Regions from separate parts of the Streptomyces sp. SID1328 genome, predicted to be linked through region 2. Evidence: riboswitches for the same ligand, from Rfam matches in the RefSeq annotation. Region 2 holds a riboswitch; the other holds the start of a gene.
What was found. Region 2 has a riboswitch for thiamine pyrophosphate ahead of GT030_RS11660 (thiamine ABC transporter substrate-binding protein). Riboswitches for the same ligand answer to the same signal wherever they lie in the genome.

Region 1: linked by a shared signal. The riboswitch ahead of thiC (phosphomethylpyrimidine synthase ThiC) and the one ahead of GT030_RS11660 (thiamine ABC transporter substrate-binding protein) in region 2 are both predicted to bind thiamine pyrophosphate.

The regions. Positions count from the first base shown of each region.
Region 1 is NZ_WWKH01000911.1:50,912-60,911, forward strand. Features, by position in the region: gene GT030_RS29290 (cupin domain-containing protein) at 1-114, shown strand, start outside; gene GT030_RS29295 (DUF5326 family protein) at 245-457, shown strand; gene GT030_RS29300 (IclR family transcriptional regulator C-terminal domain-containing protein) at 673-1,530, shown strand; gene GT030_RS29305 (SsgA family sporulation/cell division regulator) at 1,628-2,065, shown strand; gene GT030_RS29310 (YibE/F family protein) at 2,167-3,615, opposite strand; TPP riboswitch at 3,687-3,859, shown strand; gene thiC (phosphomethylpyrimidine synthase ThiC) at 3,852-5,657, shown strand; gene GT030_RS29320 (hypothetical protein) at 5,682-6,542, opposite strand; gene GT030_RS29325 (metallophosphoesterase) at 6,737-7,810, opposite strand; gene GT030_RS29330 (LacI family DNA-binding transcriptional regulator) at 8,110-9,222, opposite strand; gene hisC (histidinol-phosphate transaminase) at 9,643-10,000, shown strand, end outside.
Region 2 is NZ_WWKH01000391.1:590-9,734, reverse strand. Features, by position in the region: gene GT030_RS11675 (hypothetical protein) at 1-409, opposite strand, end outside; gene GT030_RS11670 (hypothetical protein) at 900-1,118, opposite strand; gene rlmN (23S rRNA (adenine(2503)-C(2))-methyltransferase RlmN) at 1,294-2,400, shown strand; TPP riboswitch at 2,443-2,550, shown strand; gene GT030_RS11660 (thiamine ABC transporter substrate-binding protein) at 2,630-3,703, shown strand; gene GT030_RS11655 (iron ABC transporter permease) at 3,754-5,355, shown strand; gene GT030_RS11650 (ABC transporter ATP-binding protein) at 5,355-6,377, shown strand; gene GT030_RS11645 (LAETG motif-containing sortase-dependent surface protein) at 6,451-7,155, opposite strand; gene GT030_RS11640 (LOG family protein) at 7,314-8,441, opposite strand; gene GT030_RS11635 (AAA family ATPase) at 8,488-9,045, opposite strand; gene GT030_RS11630 (VOC family protein) at 9,056-9,145, opposite strand, start outside.

The sequences.
Region 1 (10,000 bases), on a different contig from region 2:
ACTGAGGTCGCGCGGGGCAGCGTGGTCTACGTGCCCGCCGGGGTGTCCCACAAGTTCCACCACATCAGCGAGGATCTGCGGGTCCTGGTGGTGTTCTCTCCCCCCGAGGGCTGAGGGTCGGACCTCAGGGTTCCCTAGGGGATGGATCAGGGGACGACAAGGGGTGCGAGACCCCCACGGAGGCCCTCCCCGGCCCTAGCATCGAAGCGGGACATCAAGAACCGCTAGCGCAAAGGACAGGGCGATGCGAGAGATCTTCACGGGCTTGCCGTGGTGGGTGAAGTGGGTCGCGGTGCCGGTCATCGCGCTGGTGGTGTTCGGCGGCCTGATAGCGACCGTGGTCGGCTTCCTGATCGGCCTGCTGTTCAAGCTCCTGCTCTTCGTCGCCCTGGTCGGCGGACTCATCTACGTGGTGCGGAAGTTCACGGCGGGTTCCTCCTCGCGCGGCGAGTGGTGACGCGCGGGGGCGACGGGGAGCGGCACACGGGGCGGTAACACGGAACGCCGGTTCCCTCGGGGGAGGGAAGTTTCCCCGGCAGGCCGTCCGCGCGCGGTGGTGGACGGTTAGAGTCCGGAACTCCCGTGGGGCCCCGAACCCCACGGGCGGCACGCACCCCACCCGTGTCCACCCCGCACGGGCCGCCCCCACCTCCGCGCTTCGGGAGTAAATCCTTGGCCACGGTCGACACCGCCCCGGCAGGACCCCACGCACCCCCGGCTCCTGCGCGGTCCTGCGCGCCCCCGATGCAGCGGCCACCCGCCGCCAGCGCCCCCGACAAGCACTCGGCGACTCTCATCGGTTCCGTCCAGCGCGCGATGCGCCTGCTGGAGACGGTCGCCGCACACGAGTACGGCGCCCCCGCCAAGCAACTCGCCCGCGAGACGGGCCTCGCGCTCCCCACGGCGTACCACCTGCTGCGCACCCTGGTGCACGAGGGCTATCTGCGCCGGGACAAGGGGCGGTTCTTCCTCGGCGACGCGGCGGACCGGCTCAGTAGCAGCGGAGCGCAGCAGAAACGTCGCAGCACGGTCGCCGACACCCTCGCGCACTGGCGTCATGCGATCGGCACCCCGGTGTACTACGCGATGTACCGGGACGGCGAGATCGAGGTCATGTGCGTGGCCGACTCACGGGAGACGCCGGCGGTCGCGGAGTGGGCCGACTTCCGCGAGACGGGACACGCCCATGCCGTCGGGAAATGCCTGCTCTCCCAACTGGACGACGACGCCCGCCGCGACCACCTCGCGCGCTACCCGGTCCGCTCCCTCACCCCGTACACGGTCCGCGACAACGATGCCCTGCTCAGGCGGCTGGCCAGGACCCGCCGCATGGAACCGGTGGTGGAGCGGCAGGAGTACGCCCTTGGCGCGGTCTGCGCGGCGGTGCCGATCACTGTCGGTACAACCGCGGCGACGATGGCGATTTCGCTCCCGGCCCATCAGGCGGATCAACTCCCGTCCATGACAAGGAGGTTGCAGGCGGAAATGGGGCGTCACGTGGGCGCGCTGGCGCTCTCTATCAGCATCTGAAAACTCACTCCTTGTGATCTGCCATGCACGTTCAGCTAGATTTGACCCCAGTCAGGGATTAAACCCGGCCAGTCGATGTCTTATGACGGGGTAGGCGATGCGCGAGTCCGTACAGGCAGAAGTCATGATGAGCTTTCTCGTCTCGGAGGAGCTCTCCTTCCGTATTCCGGTGGAGTTGCGCTACGAGACGAGTGATCCCTACGCGGTGCGGCTCACTTTCCATCTGCCCGGTGACGCCCCGGTGACCTGGGTCTTCGGCCGGGAGTTGATGATCGACGGGGTCGGCCGGCCGTGCGGCGAGGGGGATGTGCACATCTCCCCCGTCGACTGCGAGGTGCTGGGCGAGGTGCTGATCCGGCTTCAGGTGGGCGGCGACCAGGCGCTGTTCCGCTCCTCCACGCCGCCGCTCGTGGCGTTCCTCGACCGCACCGACAAGCTGGTGCCGCTCGGGCAGGAGGGTGCGCTGGCCGACTTCGACACCCACCTCGACGAGGCGCTGGGCCGCATCCTGGCCGAGGAGCAGAGCGCGGGCTGAAGTGGCGGGGCCAAGGGGGGCCAGGCGCTCGACCGGGCTCCGTGAACCTTTGAAGAAACGCTTCTGCAAGGGGTCGGGCTCCGACGCCCCCGGCGCCCGTCTCAGCGCTTCCGGCGCCGGCCCCGGCCGCCCGATGCCGCGACGGGCTGGGCGCCCGCCGGAGCCGCCGTACCGGTCGCGGGGCGGTCCGCCGAGACGACCAGGGCGGCGAGCGCGGTGGTGACCGGCACCGAGGCGACCAGGCCGATCGAGCCGACCAGCGTGCGCACGATCTCCTCCGCGACCAGCTCGCTGGTGGCCACCGTGCCCACCCCGCTCTGCGCGATGGAGAACAGCAGCAGGAGGGGCAGCGCGGCGCCCGCATAGGCGAGGACGAGGGTATTGACGACGGACGCGATGTGGTCGCGGCCGATGCGGATGCCCGCCCGGTACAGCCCGCGCCAGCCCATCGAGGGGTTGGCCTCGTGCAGCTCCCACACGGCCGAGGTCTGGGTGACCGTCACATCGTCCAGCACGCCCAGCGAGCCGATGATGACGCCCGCGAGCAGCAGACCACTCATGTCGATCGACGGGTAGAGCCCGTGGATCAGGCCGGTGTTGTCGTCCGTGTTGCCGGTGAGGGCGGCCCAGCCGATGAACTGCGAGCCGAGGACGCCGATCAGCAGCAGCGAAACCAGCGTGCCGAGTACCGCCACGGAGGTCCGCGCCGAGAGGCCGTGGCACATGTACAGGGCGATGAGCATGATCGCGCTCGACCCGACCACCGCCACCAGCAGCGGGTTCGAGCCCTGGAGCACCGCGGGCAGGATGAACAGGGTCAGCACCAGGAAGCTGACCGCCAGGGCCACCAGCGCCATGACGCCGCGCAGCCGGCCCACCACCACGACGGCGACGGCGAAGATTCCGGCGAGCAGGGCCATGGGGAACTTGCGGTCCAGATCCGTGACCGCGTACTGGAGTTCCCTCGGCGCCTTGGGCTCGTAGGCGACCACGACCTTGTCGCCCTGGTGCAACTGCCGGGTCTGGTCCGGCTGCACCAGCTCGGTGAAGGTGCGGCCCTTGTCCTTGCCGGTGTCGACCCGGACCGTGGCCTTCTTGCAGGGGCCCTTCTTGTCCTCCTGGGCGGCCGGGGCGCCGCCCGTGGCGGAGGGATCGCCGACGGGGGCCTGCCCGCCGGCCCCGCCGACCTGGCAGCTCACGGAGGTCACGGTGGTCACGGTGGCCTGTTGCGTCTGGCGGTCGAAGCCCACGCCGGTGCGCTGGTGCGGGGGCGCACCTCCGGGCCAGAGCACCACCAGACCCACCACGACGGCCACGCTGAACGGGATCAGGATGGCCGCGATGACCTTGCGCAGATGCTTGGACACCGGCGCGGCGGGGCCGTGACTGTGGGAGTGGCCGTGACCGCCCCCAGAGCCGTGCCCATGCCCACCGTGCCCGTGCCCACCGTGCCCGTGCCCATGTCCACCGCCGTCGTCGGGACCTGGTCCGGGGCCGGGCCGGTGGGGTTGGCCGGGAGGAGGGTAGGGAGGCTGCTGCGTCGTGGTCACGGCCCGATCATTGCAAGAACGGGGGAGGCCCACTGTTCATCCCGTCACATGGGGCGCTAGCGTGGAGGCACCTTTGCACACGCGGGAGCTCGGAGCACCGGGCTGAGAGGGCGCTGACCTCCGTCGTTGCGATGTTTCACGTGGAACGTGGTTCCCCGTGAACATCAGCGGACGGGAATCGCTGCGTCGACCGCCGAACCTGTTACCGGGTAATGCCGGCGTAGGGAGTAGGTCTCATGACCAACAAGGACGCACGCACGCCTGCCTCCACGCAGAACGCGACGAACAACTCGTCGAGCGAGGAGGCCGGGAAGTCCATCGGCTGGCACAAGGCGTATGTCGCGGGTTCGCGCCCCGACCTGCGCGTGCCGGTCCGTCAGGTACATCTCACCAACGGGCAGTCGGTCACGCTGTACGACACCTCCGGCCCGTACACCGATCCGGAAGCCGACACCGATGTCCGCCGGGGGCTCGCCCCGCTTCGGGAGAACTGGATCGTCGCCCGCGGCGACACCGAGGAGTACGCGGGCCGTCCGGCCCGCCCCGAGGACGACGGGCTCAAGCACACCTCGCCGCGCGGCGGGCTGCGCAACCTGGACGCCGTCTTTCCGGGACGGCCCCGGCAGCCCCGGCGCGGACGCGCGGGCCGGGCGGTCACCCAGCTCGCGTACGCCCGCCAGGGGGAGATCACGCCGGAGATGGAGTTCGTGGCTCTCCGGGAGAACGTCGCTCCCGAGGTGGTCCGCGACGAGATCGCGGCGGGCCGCGCCGTGCTGCCCGCCAATGTGAACCACCCGGAGATCGAGCCGATGATCATCGGTAAGCGGTTCCTGGTGAAGGTCAACGCCAACATCGGCAATTCGGCGGTCACTTCCTCGATCGAGGAGGAGGTGGAGAAGATGACGTGGGCGACCCGCTGGGGCGCGGACACGGTCATGGATCTCTCCACCGGCCGCAACATCCACACCACCCGCGAGTGGGTGCTGCGCAACTCCCCCGTGCCCATCGGCACCGTGCCGCTCTACCAGGCACTGGAGAAGGTCGACGGGCGGGCCGAGGAGCTGACCTGGGAGATCTACAAGGACACGGTGATCGAGCAGGCCGAACAGGGCGTGGACTACATGACGGTGCACGCCGGTGTGCGTCTGCCCTACGTCCCGCTCACGGCGAACCGGAAGACGGGCATCGTCTCGCGCGGCGGCTCGATCATGGCCGCCTGGTGCCTGGCGCACCACAAGGAGTCGTTCCTGTACGAGAACTTCGAGGAACTCTGCGAGATTCTCGCCGCCTACGACGTCACCTACTCGCTCGGTGACGGCCTGCGGCCCGGCTCCATCGCGGACGCCAACGACGAGGCGCAGTTCGCGGAGTTGCGCACGCTCGGGGAACTCAACGGGATCGCCCGGCGTTTCGATGTCCAGACGATGATCGAGGGCCCCGGTCACGTCCCGATGCACAAGATCAAGGAGAACATCGACCTTCAGCAGGAGATCTGCGACGAGGCTCCGTTCTATACGCTCGGCCCGCTGACCACCGACGTCGCGCCGGCCTACGACCACATCACCTCCGGTATCGGCGCCGCGATGATCGCCTGGTGGGGCACGGCGATGCTCTGCTACGTCACGCCCAAGGAGCACCTGGGCCTGCCGAACCGGGACGACGTCAAGACCGGCGTCATCACCTACAAGATCGCCGCCCACGCGGCCGACCTCGCCAAGGGGCACCCCGGCGCCCAGGAGTGGGACGACGCGCTCTCGGACGCCCGTTTCGAGTTCCGGTGGGAAGACCAGTTCAACCTCGCCCTGGACCCGGACACGGCACGGGAGTTCCATGACGAGACGCTGCCCGCCGAGCCCGCCAAGACGGCCCACTTCTGCTCCATGTGCGGGCCGAAGTTCTGCAGCATGAAGATCTCGCAGGACATCCGGCGCGAACACGGCGGCAACCGGGCCGAGATCGAGGAGGGCATGGCCAGGAAGTCCCTGGAGTTCGCGGCCACGGGCAATCGGGTCTACCTGCCGATCGCGGAGGACCGGCCCTAGTCGTACGGGACGCCGGCCGGATGCTCAGTCCGGCTGGTGTTCCGGCCCGCCGAAGTCCGGGCTCGAGTAGTCGGGGCTGCTGAAGCGGGGCCGGTCGGTGGCCGTGCCGTCGTCGGGGCTGGTGAAGCCGGGGCGGCCGTAGCCCAGGCGGGGCATCCGGCTCGGGCCGGGGGCCGGCAGGGGCTGGGCGGCGGGGGCTCCGGGCTGGGCGAGGGCGTCGCGGAGGAAGGGCAGGATGCCGCGTTCCAGCAGGGCGTCCCGCCACTCCTCGCCCGCCCGTGCCACCGCCTCACGGGCCTCCGCCTGGGCGGCGGCCTCGGCGGAGGAGCTGTTGCGCAGCGCGGTGAGCAGCAGCGCCACGCCGGCGGCCAGGATCGCCGCCGCCGCCACGGCGCCGAAGACCCAGCCGACGGTGACCATGGTCCGGCCGAACTGCTGGCCGGGGGCGACCATCCGCAGGATGTAGCCGACCAGCAGGAAGATCACGGCGGCCGTCCCGGCGAGCACGGGGGCGAGCACGGCGACCATCGCGCTGGCGCCCGCACCGGCGCCCTCGGCCGTCTCCCCGAGGGCGGCGGCGAGTCCGAGGGTGCCCGACTCCGGCTCCGCCGGGGCGGTTCCGGCGACGGCCGTCTCGGCGGCAGGGGCCGGATGGCGCAGCTCCTCGCGGGCCTTGACGTAGTGCTGGTACTCGGCGGCGGCCGCCGCCGTGATGAGGGCCGTGGCGCTGAGCGCCATCGTGCGCAACTGCTCGGGGTTGAGCCGCTGTCCGATGCCGGACAGCTCCGGGTGGTCCGGTGCGGAGCGCAGCGCCTCATCGAGGAGCCGCTCGAATTCCCGGCGGTCCTCGCTCAGCAGGTGCTGCGGAACGCTGTTCATGTGCATCCCCCGATGCTCCGTAGGGCTTGGGGCTCGCATGGTGACGAGCCGTCGGGCAGAAACGGAGGGGAGCCTGCTACGGATAAGCCGATGGTAGAGCTGTCATACCGCACGGTGACAGGGGGTTGCCGGAAATTGCGGCGATGCCCGGTGCCCCTTCCGCGCCGCCCCGGCCTGGTGCCGGGCGACGCGGTGAAGGATCAGGCCTCCAGCGGGAGTTGCTGGACCAGCAGTTTTCCGGCCATGGTCACGCCGCCGTCCATGGCGATGGCGAGGCCGTCGGCGTAGACGTGCGGGCCCTCGACGTGGGGCTCGCCCCGCTCCTCGCCCTCCTCGGAACCGACCTGGCCGAGCAGATAGGGGATCGGGCTGTGGCCGTGAACGACCCGGGAGCCGCCGTACGTATCCAACAGGGAGCGCACTGCGTCGGCGCCGCCCTCGTCGCGGAAGGAGAAGCGCTTGGTGAACTTGCGGAACAGGTCCCAGACCTCGTCGGCGTCGTTGCGGGTCAGCGCGTCGCGGACGGTGTCGTTGACCGCCTCGATCGAGTCACCGTAGTCGAGGTAGGCGGTGGTGTCGGAGTGGAGCAGCAGATGGCCGTCGACCTCCTCGACCGCGTCCAGCCGGGCCATCCACTGGAGGTGGTGGTCCTGAAGGCGGTCCATGTCGGTCTTCTGGCCGCCGTTGAGCAGCCAGGCCGCCTGGAAGGTGGCGGTGCCCGCGCCGGAGTTGACCGGGGTGTCGCCGAACCGCTTGGCGCCCAGCAGCAGCAGCTCGTGGTTGCCCATGAGCGCCTTGCAGTAGCCGCCGGCCGCCGCGGCCTCGGCGGACAGCCGCATCACCAGGTCGATGACGCCGATGCCGTCCGGGCCCCGGTCGGTGAAGTCGCCGAGGAACCACAGCCGGGCGGTGCCCGCGCACCACTGGCCCTCCTCGTTGACCAGGCCCTTCTCCCGCAGCGCGCTCAGCAGCTCCTCGATGTAGCCGTGGACGTCGCCCACGACGAACAGCGGACCGGGGCCTTCCTCGGGCTGCGGCGCCGGGGCGGGAGCGGGCTCGACGGGCGGCGGGAGGGCCTCGCCGCGCTGGATGACCGGCAGGTCGCGCTCGGTCGGGGTGTACCCGTCGGGGTGCTCCTCCTCGTGCGGAGGGACGACGTCACCGGGGTGCACGTCGGCGTACGGACCGGTCTCATGGACGTACGCGGGCACCCGGAAGTCGCGCAACGTCGCCGTACGCTCCGTCTCGGGTCCCAGACCGGCCCCCTGAGTCATCAGACCCCTCCACCATCGCGCCGAAGCTGCACCGCTTCGGACTGCCTGGTCGCAGCGGCCCGCGGTGTCGTGCGCCCATCATAGGAACGCGCGTCGCGCCATGTGATGACCCAGGGGTGGTGAATCACGGTGAGGTCCCTGATCGCTGGGGCTTTCGTGCCGATTGGACAGGATTCCGGCCGGTTGCCCGCCCGGGATCGGGTGGCCGCCGGGCGGTCGTCCGCCCCGGTTCGACGAGGCGCGGCGGACCCCGCCACGCCTCGCGGACCTCTCCGGGCCCCCCTCGGGCCGGTTCTCCGTCAGCCCCGCTCCGGCGCCCGCGGCGGGCTGACCGTGGTGCGCGGCGGACGGCGCTGGGAGGAGGTGCGCACGATCAGCTCCGTCGGTATCACCTGCTCGACCGGCTGGTCCGACTCGACCCCCTCGATGGCGTCGATGAGGAGCTGCACGACCGCTGTGCCGATGCGGCGCGGCTTCAGCGAGAGCGTGGTGATGGGCGGCTCGGTGGTGGCGTACACGGTGGACTCGCTGCAGCACACCAGCAGCAGGTCGTCCGGGACGCGCAGGCCGTAGCGGCGGGCGGCGGCGAGCAGGTCGGTGCCGTTGGGGTCGAAGAGGCCGTAGACGGCGTCCGGGCGGTCGGGGCGGGCGAGCAGCCGGTCGGCGGCGACGGCGCCCGCGCACGGGTCGTGCGCCGGGTACGCCTCGTAGACCGGGTCCTGGCCGACCCGCTCGCACCAGCGCAGATAGGCGGTGGTGGACAGGTGCGTGTACGTGTCCGTGGTGGTGCCGGTGAGCAGGCCGATGCGGCGGGCCCCGGCGGCGGCGAGGTGGTCGAGGATGCCGAGGACGGCGGCCTCGTGGTCGTTGTCGACCCAGGCGGTGACCGGGAGGGAGCCGGCCGGGCGGCCGTCGGAGACGACCGGTAAACCCTGCCGGACCAGTTCGCTGACCACCGGGTCCTGGTCGGAGGGGTCGATGACGACCGTGCCGTCCAGCGCGACGTTGGACCACACGTCGTGCCGGGAGGTCGCGGGCAGGATGACCAGGGCGTAGCCGCGGGCGAGCGCGGCGGAGGTGGCGGCCCGCGCCATCTCGGCGAAGTACGCGAACTCGGTGAAGGTGAAAGGTTCATCCCCGTACGTGGTCACGGTCAGGCCGATCAGGCCGGACTTGCCGGTACGGAGGGTGCGGGCGGCGGCCGAGGGCCGGTAGCCCAGTCGGTCGGCGACCTCGCGGACGTGGCGGCGGGTGGCGTCCGGGAGCCGCCCCTTGCCGTTGAGGGCGTCGGAGACGGTTGTGATGGAGACCCCGGCGGCGGCGGCCACGTCTCTGATGCCGGCCCGTCCGGGCCGGCTGCCCCGTCGGGAGGTTTCCGCGTGGCTCACCTGGTGCTTCCCTGCTGCTGTCATGGCGAGCCGATAGTAGGGCTCTTCCGGTGGGGTAGGGCGGACGCATATGCATGCATTGACAGGCACGTTTCTGCATGGTCGTCAGGTCCCAACGGCCTTTGAAAGCAAGACAGTTGGCTGGTCCGATGGCAGGACGTGTCTTGTCGAGGCGCGTGGGCCTGCCAAGGGCCCCATGTCTCGAAGAGGTCTCAACTCACCTTCACGGGGGATGCGCGCCACGGCGCGAGCCACCGGCGCATGGACAAATGCGCGGTGCGCCCCCTAAAGCGCAGCCTGTCGCCCGGCGCGGCCCCTGGGATGTCCCCGGCGCCGCGGAAGCGGGGACGCGCCGGTACGCAAGCGCGCCGAATCCTCATAAGGTGAGGAGCATTGGATGCCGGCGGCGTCGACGGTCCGCCGGTGGTCGCGAGGAGGACTGCGGTGAGCGAGACGAGCCCCAAGCTGCGCGCCGAGCTGGAGGGTATCCCCACCTACAAGCCGGGCAAGCCCGCCTCGGCCGAGGGTCCGGTCGCCTTCAAGCTGTCCTCCAACGAGAACCCCTATCCCCCGCTGCCGGGTGTGATGGAGCGGGTGGCGGCGGCCGTGACCCAGTTCAACCGCTACCCCGACATGGCGTGCGGTGGTCTGATGGCCGAGCTGGCGGAGCGTTTCGGCGTCCCGGTCTCCCACCTGGCCACGGGCACCGGCTCGGTCGGCGTGGCCCAGCAGCTCGTGCAGGCGACCAGTGGTCCGGGCGACGAGGTCATCTACGCCTGGCGCTCGTTCGAGGCGTACCCGA
Region 2 (9,145 bases):
GGTACATTCCGATGGCGGGCCAGGTGTCCGAGGTGACCCGCCCGCCCGTGTACACCTGGGCAGCCTGCTCAGCTTTGACCCACTCGCCATGGCAGACGTAATCCTCGATGCCCTTGTCGGCCTTGCTGCGGATCACGTTGATGCCGTAGTTCAACGGGCCGTGGATGGTTTTGGCGTAGTCCTGAATGGCTGCTTTGGCGCTGTCCACAGTGGCGGTCGGGATGACGAGGTCTACACTGCCGACCCCGGACTTCTCGATCTTGTTCCCCACCGTGTAGGCCGGTGCCTTGGGCGTGTCCACCACCTTGGGTGTCTCCACCGCCTTGTCCTCCTGGTCGCTGCTACTGCACGCGGTGAGCGTGGCGAGGAGCAGGCCGACCGTCATGATGGCTGTGGTGCTGGTGCGCATGGTCCCCCAGGGATGTCGTATGAGGAGGACATCATCTCGGGCAGACTGGGGGCGCCTGCGGGTGGGGAGGGCGAAGATCCCGAGCTTGAATTGCGGTTCGGTGCGGAGACCCCCGTCGCGTCATACCGAGCCCCTTGCGATCAACCTGACAGGGACGAGCCCTGGGGGCGGTACAGCAGTGAAGTACAGCAACCACAGCAACCGCCCCCGGTCGGCAACGCACTTACAGGACCTCAGCGCAACCGGTATGACCGCCACCGACCGATCCACATAGAGCTACGGATCAGAAGGTGGCCGTGCCCCAACCGTGCCCGATCCAGCGGGGAACCACGGGGAACAGCGGGCAGTCACAGCGCGCGGATATGAGAACGGCCCCCGACCGGACATCCAGGTCAGGGGCCGTTCTCACTGCTCATCGTGCGGAGGCGGTGGGATTTGAACCCACGGTGACATCGCTGCCACGACGGTTTTCAAGATCGTGGCGCTTGGTTCACGAGTAGAAGTTCGCCCAGTACTCCTCGTGACTCTTGGTGAAGTCGGCCGGACGTTCCCGTCGCAACACCTCGTAGCGTGCGGCGTAGGCGTCGAGGGCTTCCTGTAGAGAGCAGCCGAGGTGAGCACGTAGCGCCTTCAGCCCGAGGATGATCCGCCCAGCGACGATCATGTCGTCGGCCACGCCTGCATCCGTCTCGCTGTTGCCAGAAACCATAGGGTGATCACACCCCAGCCCCCACAGCCAGGTCAACGCGTTATCCCGCGCTCTTTCGGGGCCGTCCCTGGGCCGTCCGAGGCCGCCCAACAGTGACCGACGACGACCACTACCGACAGTCGTGGCAGCGGACAGCCGCAGGTCACCCAATTGGATCTGCGACACTGGTACAGCCATGCCTAAGCCCGGAGAACTCACTTTCGTTGCCCCCCGCGGAGCCAAGAAGCCGCCGCGGCATCTCGCTGATCTTTCGCCCGCTGAGCGGAAGGACGCTGTCGCGGAGGCGGGGGAGAAGCCGTTTCGTGCCAAGCAGCTCTCGCAGCACTACTTCGCGCGGTACGCGCACGACCCCGAGCAGTGGACGGACATCCCGGCCGGCTCGCGGGAGAAGCTGCGGGAGGCGCTATTCCCGGAGCTGATGTCGGTGGTCCGGCACCTGGCCACGGACCAGGGGACCACCCGTAAGACCCTGTGGCGGCTGTTCGACGGCACGCTCGTGGAGTCGGTGCTGATGCGGTACCCGGACCGGGTCACCATGTGCATCAGCAGCCAGGCCGGGTGCGGGATGAACTGTCCGTTCTGCGCGACCGGGCAGGCAGGGTTGGACCGGAATCTGTCCACCGCCGAGATCGTGCACCAGATCGTGGACGGCATGCGGGCGCTGAGGGACGGCGAGGTGCCCGGCGGGCCCGCGCGGCTCTCCAACATCGTCTTCATGGGCATGGGCGAGCCGCTCGCCAACTACAAGCGCGTGGTCGGCGCCATCCGGGCCCTCACCGACCCCGCCCCCGACGGCCTCGGGCTGTCCCAGCGCGGCATCACCGTGTCGACGGTCGGCCTGGTCCCCGCCATCCACCGCTTCGCCGACGAGGGCTTCAAGTGCCGGCTGGCGATCTCCCTGCACGCCCCCGACGACGAACTGCGCGACACCCTCGTCCCCGTGAACACGCGGTGGAAGGTGCGCGAGGTGCTGGACGCCGGGTTCGAGTACGCGGAGAAGTCGGGCCGCCGGCTGTCCATCGAGTACGCCCTGATCCGGGACATCAACGACCAGGCGTGGCGTGGCGACCGGCTCGGCCGGATGCTCAAGGGCAGGCCCGTGCACGTCAACCTGATCCCGCTCAACCCCACCCCCGGCTCCAAGTGGACCGCCTCCCGTCCCGAGGACGAGAAGGCGTTCGTGGAGGCCATCGCGGCGCACGGCGTGCCGGTGACCGTCCGGGACACCCGCGGTCAGGAGATCGACGGGGCATGTGGCCAGCTCGCGGCCACCGAGCGGTAACCTGGGCCGGTCAGTACAACGTCATACCAGTCATACATCTGCATATTCCGACAGGGGAGCGCCACAGCGCTGAGAGTGCGGCAACCAGGCCGCAGACCCTCTGAACCTCGCCCAGGTCATTCTGGGTAGGAAGTTCGGTCATCACTCAAGCTGTTGTGCCCTGCCCGGCCTCCCTCGCGGAGTCCGGGCAGGGCCGCGTCTCTTCCTGGCCCACCCAGGAGGACCACCAGTGCACACCAAGACCTTCGTGGCCGCGGCGGTCGGCCTCGGCCTGCTCACGCTCTCCGCGTGCGGGTCCACCGACACCAAGGGGGCCGCGGACACCAAGACCGTGACCCTGGTCAGCCACGACTCGTGGGCCGCGTCCAAGAACGTGATTGCGGACTTCGAGAAGCAGTCCGGCTACAAGGTGCGCGTCCTCAAGGACGGCGACGCCGGGCAGGCCGTCAACAAGGCGATCCTGACCAAGGACAACCCGCAGGGCGACGTCTTCTTCGGCGTCGACAACACCCTGCTCTCCCGCGCCCTCGACAACGGCCTCTTCCAGCCGTACGCCGCCAAGGGCCTCGGTCAGGTCGACCCCGCCTTCCAGCTCGACGCGGCGGGGCACCGCGTCACCCCGGTCGACCACGGCGACATCTGCGTCAACTACGACAAGGCCTACTTCACCGAGCACAAGCTGAAGCCGCCGCGCACCTTCGCCGACCTCGCGGACCCGAAGTACAAGAACCTCCTGGTCACCGAGAACGCCGCCACCTCCTCGCCCGGCCTCGGCTTCCTGCTCGGCAGCGCGGCCAGTTACGGCGACAAGGGCTGGGAGGCGTACTGGAAGAAGCTGAAGGCCAACGGCGTCAAGGTCGTCGACGGCTGGGAGCAGGCGTACTACCAGGAGTTCTCCGGCTCCTCCGAGGGCAGGAAGGCGGGCGGCGACCGGCCGCTCGTCGTGTCGTACGCCTCCTCGCCGCCCGCCGAGGTGATCTACGCCAAGAAGAAGCCGAAGACCGCCCCGACCGGCGTCTCGGACGGCACCTGCTTCCGGCAGGTCGAGTTCGCCGGCCTGCTCAGCCACGCGAAGAACCCCGCGGGCGGCAAGGCGTTCCTCGACTTCCTGCTGTCGAAGCAGTTCCAGCAGGACATGCCGCTGAACATGTTCGTGTACCCGGTGATCAAGGACGCGAAGGTCCCCGCCGAGTTCACCGAGTACGGGCCCGCCGTCAAGGACCCGGCGACCATGGCGCCCGAGAAGATCGCCGCCAACCGCGACCAGTGGGTCAGCTCGTGGACGTCACTCGTTCTGAAGTAACGGCAGCGGCCGGACGCCGAGGCCGGGGGAGCGCGGCGCGGCTGGGGCTCATGGCCCTGCCCGTCGCGTTCTTCGCGCTGTTCTTCGCCTGGCCCGTCGCCGCGATCACGGCGCGCGGGCTGAAGGCCGACGGCACCTGGCACCTCGGACGGTTCGCCGAGGTGCTGGGCCGCTCCGACATCCGGCACGTGCTCTGGTTCACCACCTGGCAGGCCCTCGCCTCCACCGCGCTCACCCTGCTGATCGCGCTGCCCGCCGCCTGGGTCTTCGCCCGGCTGGAGTTCCCCGGCAAACAGGTGCTGCGGGCCGTGGTCACCGTGCCGTTCGTGCTGCCCACGGTGGTCGTCGGCACCGCCTTCCTCGCCCTAGTCGGCCACGGCGGACTGCTGGACGAACTGTGGGGCGTCCGGCTGGACACCACGGTCTGGGCGATCCTCATCGCGCACGTCTTCTTCAACTACGCCGTCGTCGTCCGCACCGTCGGCGGGCTCTGGGGACAGCTCGACCCCCGGCAGGAGGAGGCCGCCCGGATGCTCGGCGCCTCCCCGCTGCGCGCCTGGCGCCAGGTGACCCTGCCCGCGCTGGCGCCCGCCGTGGCCGCCGCCGCGCTGATGGTCTTCCTGTTCACCTTCACCTCCTTCGGCGTGGTCCAGATCCTCGGCGGGCCCACCTTCTCCACCCTGGAGGTGGAGATCTACCGCCAGACCTCCGAGGTCTTCGACCTGACCACGGCAGCCGTCCTCACCCTGGTGCAGTTCGCCGCGGTCGGCGCGATCCTCGCGGTGCACGCCTGGACGGTACGGCGCCGGGAGACCGCGCTGCGCCTGGTCGACGCCTCCGTCACCGCCCGCCGTCCGCGCGGCGCCGGCCAGTGGGCGCTGCTCGGCGGGGTGCTCGCCACCGTCGCGGTGCTGCTGGTGCTGCCGCTCGGCGTGCTGGTGCGCCGCTCGCTGGACGCGCCGGGCCTCGGCTTCTACCGGGCACTGACCGACGCAGACGGCGGTACGTTCCTGGTGGCGCCGCTGCACGCGGTGTGGACCTCGCTGGAATACGCGGTCGCCGCCACCGGTATCGCCCTGGTGGTCGGCGCCCTGGCCGCCGCGGCGCTGGCCCGCCGGGACGCCGGCCCGCTGATGCGCGGGTTCGACGCGCTGTTGATGCTGCCGCTCGGCGTCTCCGCCGTGACGGTCGGCTTCGGCTTCCTGATCGCGCTGGACGAGCCGCCGCTGGACCTGCGCCAGTCCTGGTTCCTGGTCCCGCTCGCCCAGGCACTGGTCGGCGCCCCCTTCGTCGTACGGACCATGCTGCCGGTGCTGCGCGCGGTGGACACCCGGCTCAGGGAGGCGGCGGCCGTGCTCGGGGCGTCGCCCTGGCGGGTGTGGCGGGAGGTCGATCTGCCCTTGGTGCGGCGGGCGTTGCTGATCGCGGCGGGCTTCGCCTTCGCGGTGTCGCTCGGCGAGTTCGGGGCGACCGTGTTCATCGCCCGGCCCGACAACCCCACACTGCCGGTCGCGGTGGCCCGGCTGCTGAGCCGGCCGGGGGAGCTGAACTACGGCCAGGCGATGGCCCTTTCCACGATTCTCATGGTGGTCTGCGCGGCCGCGCTGCTCCTGCTGGAGCGGCTGCGCACCGACCGGACGGGGGAGTTCTGATGCTGCTGAGCCTGAAGGAGGCGACCGTCCGTCTCGGCGGGCGGCCGGTGCTCGACACGGTGGACCTCGGTGTCGCCGAGCACGAGGTGGTGTGCGTGCTCGGGCCCAGCGGCAGCGGCAAGTCGACACTGCTGCGGAGCGTGGCAGGCCTCCAACCCCTCTCCTCGGGGCGGGTGTTGCTCGATGGCCGGGACCAGGCGGGGGTGCCCGCGCACCGGCGCGGGGTGGGGCTGATGTTCCAGGACCATCAGCTCTTCCCGCAGCGGGACGTGGGCGGCAATGTCGCCTTCGGGCTCCGCATGCACGGCATGCCCAAGCATCAACGGGAGCTCCAGGTAAGGGAGTTGCTGGAGCTGGTCGGGCTGCCCGGCGCGGCCCGGCGGGCGGTGGCCGGGCTGTCGGGCGGGGAGCAGCAGCGGGTCGCCCTGGCGCGGGCGCTCGCGCCCCGGCCGAGGCTGCTGATGCTGGACGAGCCGCTCGGGCAGCTGGACCGTTCGCTGCGGGAGCGGCTGGTGGTCGAACTCCGGGAACTCTTCAGCCGGTTGGGCACCACCGTGCTCGCTGTCACCCACGACCAGGGCGAGGCGTTCGCGCTGGCCGACCGGGTGGTGGTGATGCGGGACGGACGGATCGCGCAGTCCGGGACCCCGCTGGAGGTGTGGCGCAGGCCGGCCGACGCCTTCGTGGCCCGCTTCCTCGGCTTCGAGAACGTGGTTCCGGCGAGCGTGACCGGGGCGGCCGCCGACACCCCGTGGGGCAAGCTGCCCGTGCCCGAGGGGTCACCGCAGGGCACCGGGGAGCTGCTGGTGCGGCCCGCCGGGGTGCGGCTCGTGGGTGTCGGTGAGGGGCTCGCCTGCACGGTGAGCGCCCGCACCTTCAAGGGCACCCACGTGGCGCTCCGGCTCCAGCCACGCGACGGCGGTCCGCACCTGGAGGCGGCCTGCCCGCTGCGCGAGGCGCCGGAGACCGGCGCCGAGACCGGGGTGGAGTTCGACGCGGCGGAGACCGTCGTACTCGGCTGACCCGCGAAATGACAGCGGCCCGCCCCCGTGCGTGACGGGGACGGGCCGCTGTCGGCTACGGCGGGCGGAAGCGTCAGCTACCGCTCTTCGCGCCACGGCGGCGCATGCCGAAGTACACCGCGCCACCGCCGACGACGACGAGGGCACCGGCGACACCGGCGATCAGGCCGGTGTTGGAGTTCGCACCGGTCTCGGCGAGGTTGGAGTCACCGATCGCCGCGGAGGGGGCGTTGCTCGGCGCCTCGGACACCGGGGCGGCGGCGCTGCTGCTCTCGCTCGCGGACGGGGTGGCGCTGTCCTCGGCCGGAGCCGACGCGGACGGGGTCGGCGCCGGGGACTGGGAGGCGGGCGGCGTGGGGGAGGGGGACTCCTCCTTCTTGCACGCGGTCGCCGGAGCCGTCAGGTTGGGCTCGATGTTCTTGTTGTCGATGAAGCGGGGCACGTTGACGTTGACGCGGTAGACCGCACCGGGCGCCCAGTCCTCGTCGAAGACGATCGTGGCGCCCTCCTTGGTGCCGGTCACCACCTGCTCGCCGATCTTCTTCTCGTCGGCGCCGTTGTTCTCGAGGAACACCGAGACGGTGGCCTTCTGGCCGGAGAAGTCGCGGTCGGTGACGGTGATCTGGCCCTTCTCACCCTTGCACGTGGCCTCGGCCTTGAACTCGCCGATGTTGCAGGCGAGAGCCTGACCGGAGACACCCAGGACCAGGGCGGCCGACGCGGAGGCCAGGCCCAGGATGCGCACGGAGCGGCGCGCGTTACGGCGGGATATGGACAAGTCATGTCCTTTGCTGAGTGCAGAACTGCGGGGGGCAGACGGGGAGTTGGAGCGGCAGACGGAGCGGAGCCCCAGCATCCCCACAAGACACACAGGTTTATAAGCGCGCCATAAGCATGTCAATGCGTGGGCGGCCAACGGGCGTTGACTTTACCTTCTTATTGCTCGGCGAGACGTTTCAACGCGTCGGAAGCCAGCTCGATCCGGCCAACCAGGGCGATACGGGACTCCATCGGCCGTTCCCGTGCCAACGCCCGCAGCAGTGGCCAGGTGGGGAGCTTCTCGGTCCAGTGCTCCTCGTCCACCAGCACCATGGGCGTCGGATTGCCGCGCGAGCCGTAATAGTTGGGCGTGGCGTTGTCGAAGATCTCCTGTACGGTCCCGGCCGCGCCCGGCAGGAACACCACCCCGGCGTTGGAGCGGGCCAGCAGGCCGTCCTCGCGGGTGGCGTTGGCGAAGTACTTGCCGAGGTGGGAGGCGAACGCGTTGGGCGGCTCGTGCCCGTAGAACCAGGTCGGGATGCCCACCGAGCCGCCCCCGTCGGGCCAGCGTTCCCGCACCTCGAAGGCGGCCCGCGCCCAGTCCGTCACGGACGGGGTGAAGGAGGGCGCCTTGGCCAGAATCAGGAGGGCCTCGGTCAGCATCCCGTCCTCGAACGGTGCCGCGTACGCCCCGAGGTTGGCCGCCTCCATCGCGCCCGGGCCGCCCCCGGTCGCCACCGTGAAGCCGGCGCGGGCCAGTTCGCGGCCGAGCCGGGCCGCACCCGCGTACTCCTCGGTGCCACGGGCCATCGCGTGGCCGCCCATGACGCCCACCACCCGGGCGCCGGTGAGGAGTTCGTCCAGCGCGTCGGAGATGGAATCGTCGTGGACCGCGCGCAGCATCGAGGCGAGGATGTCGCCGTCGGACTTGGTCCGCTGGAACCAGGCGTACGCCAGCGCGTCCGGTGTCGCCTCGTATCCGTCGGCCAGCGAGGCGAACAACTCCTCGGGGGTGTAGACGCAGCCGCGGTACGGGTCGAAAGGCAGGCCCGGCACTGAAGGGAACACCAGGGCGCCATGGGCGGTGAGGTGCGCGGCCGCGCGGAGGTGCATGGGGCACCCGAGGAAGACGGCGCCGGAGGTGTCCAGCCTCAGCAGGTCCTCCGTACGGCCGGTCAGGTCGACGGCCTGCACGCGGAACCCCGCGAGTGTCCCGTGCGCGGCGACGACGGCGTCGAACTCCGCCAGCGACTCGATCTCGTGGTCCGGGGCGACCTCTTCGGGCCGGGCGGGTATCGGAGGCATCCGCACATGCTAGTGCGGTCCCGTCCCGCTCCCCGGCCCCGCCTCATCACTCGATGGAGTACCGGGCCCGCAGCCGGCTGAAGGCGGTCGGGGCCGGCCGGTGGGGGAGGAAGTCCCGGATGCGCTCGGCGCAGGCGCGCGGGGACGCGGTGCTCGTGTCGCACTCCAGGTCGTAGTCGCCGTGGGCGTGGACGAGGTCATACTGCAAGGCGGCGAGGCCCGCCTCCCGGTCACCGCGGGCCCGCTCGCGCCGCTCCAGCTCCTCCCGTGCGCAGTGGACACCCACGAAGACCACGTCCTCGGGAGGCAGTACGGTCAGGCAGTCGGTCAGCCGCCACGGCTCGCTGAGTACGTGGTCCACCACCAGGTCGTTGCCCACCCCGGCCATGGCCGCGACCGAACGGTGGAAGCCGAGGCGGGTCCGGCGCAGCGCGGCGTCGAACTCGTCTCGGGACAGCTCCCGCTGGGCCCGCATCGCGTTGAAGGCGTCCACCGAGAGGTGGGAGTACACGCCGTCGTCCAGGAGGCAGAGCAGCTCGCGCGCGATGCTCGACTTCCCGGAACTCGACGTGCCGTTGAGGAAGATGATCCGGCCGGGTGTCATGCGGGCATGGTCACCCCTGGAGGGCGGCGGGGTCCATCCACATGACCTCCCAGGTGTGGCCGTCGAGGTCGTCGAAGGCGCGGCCGTACATGAAGCCGTG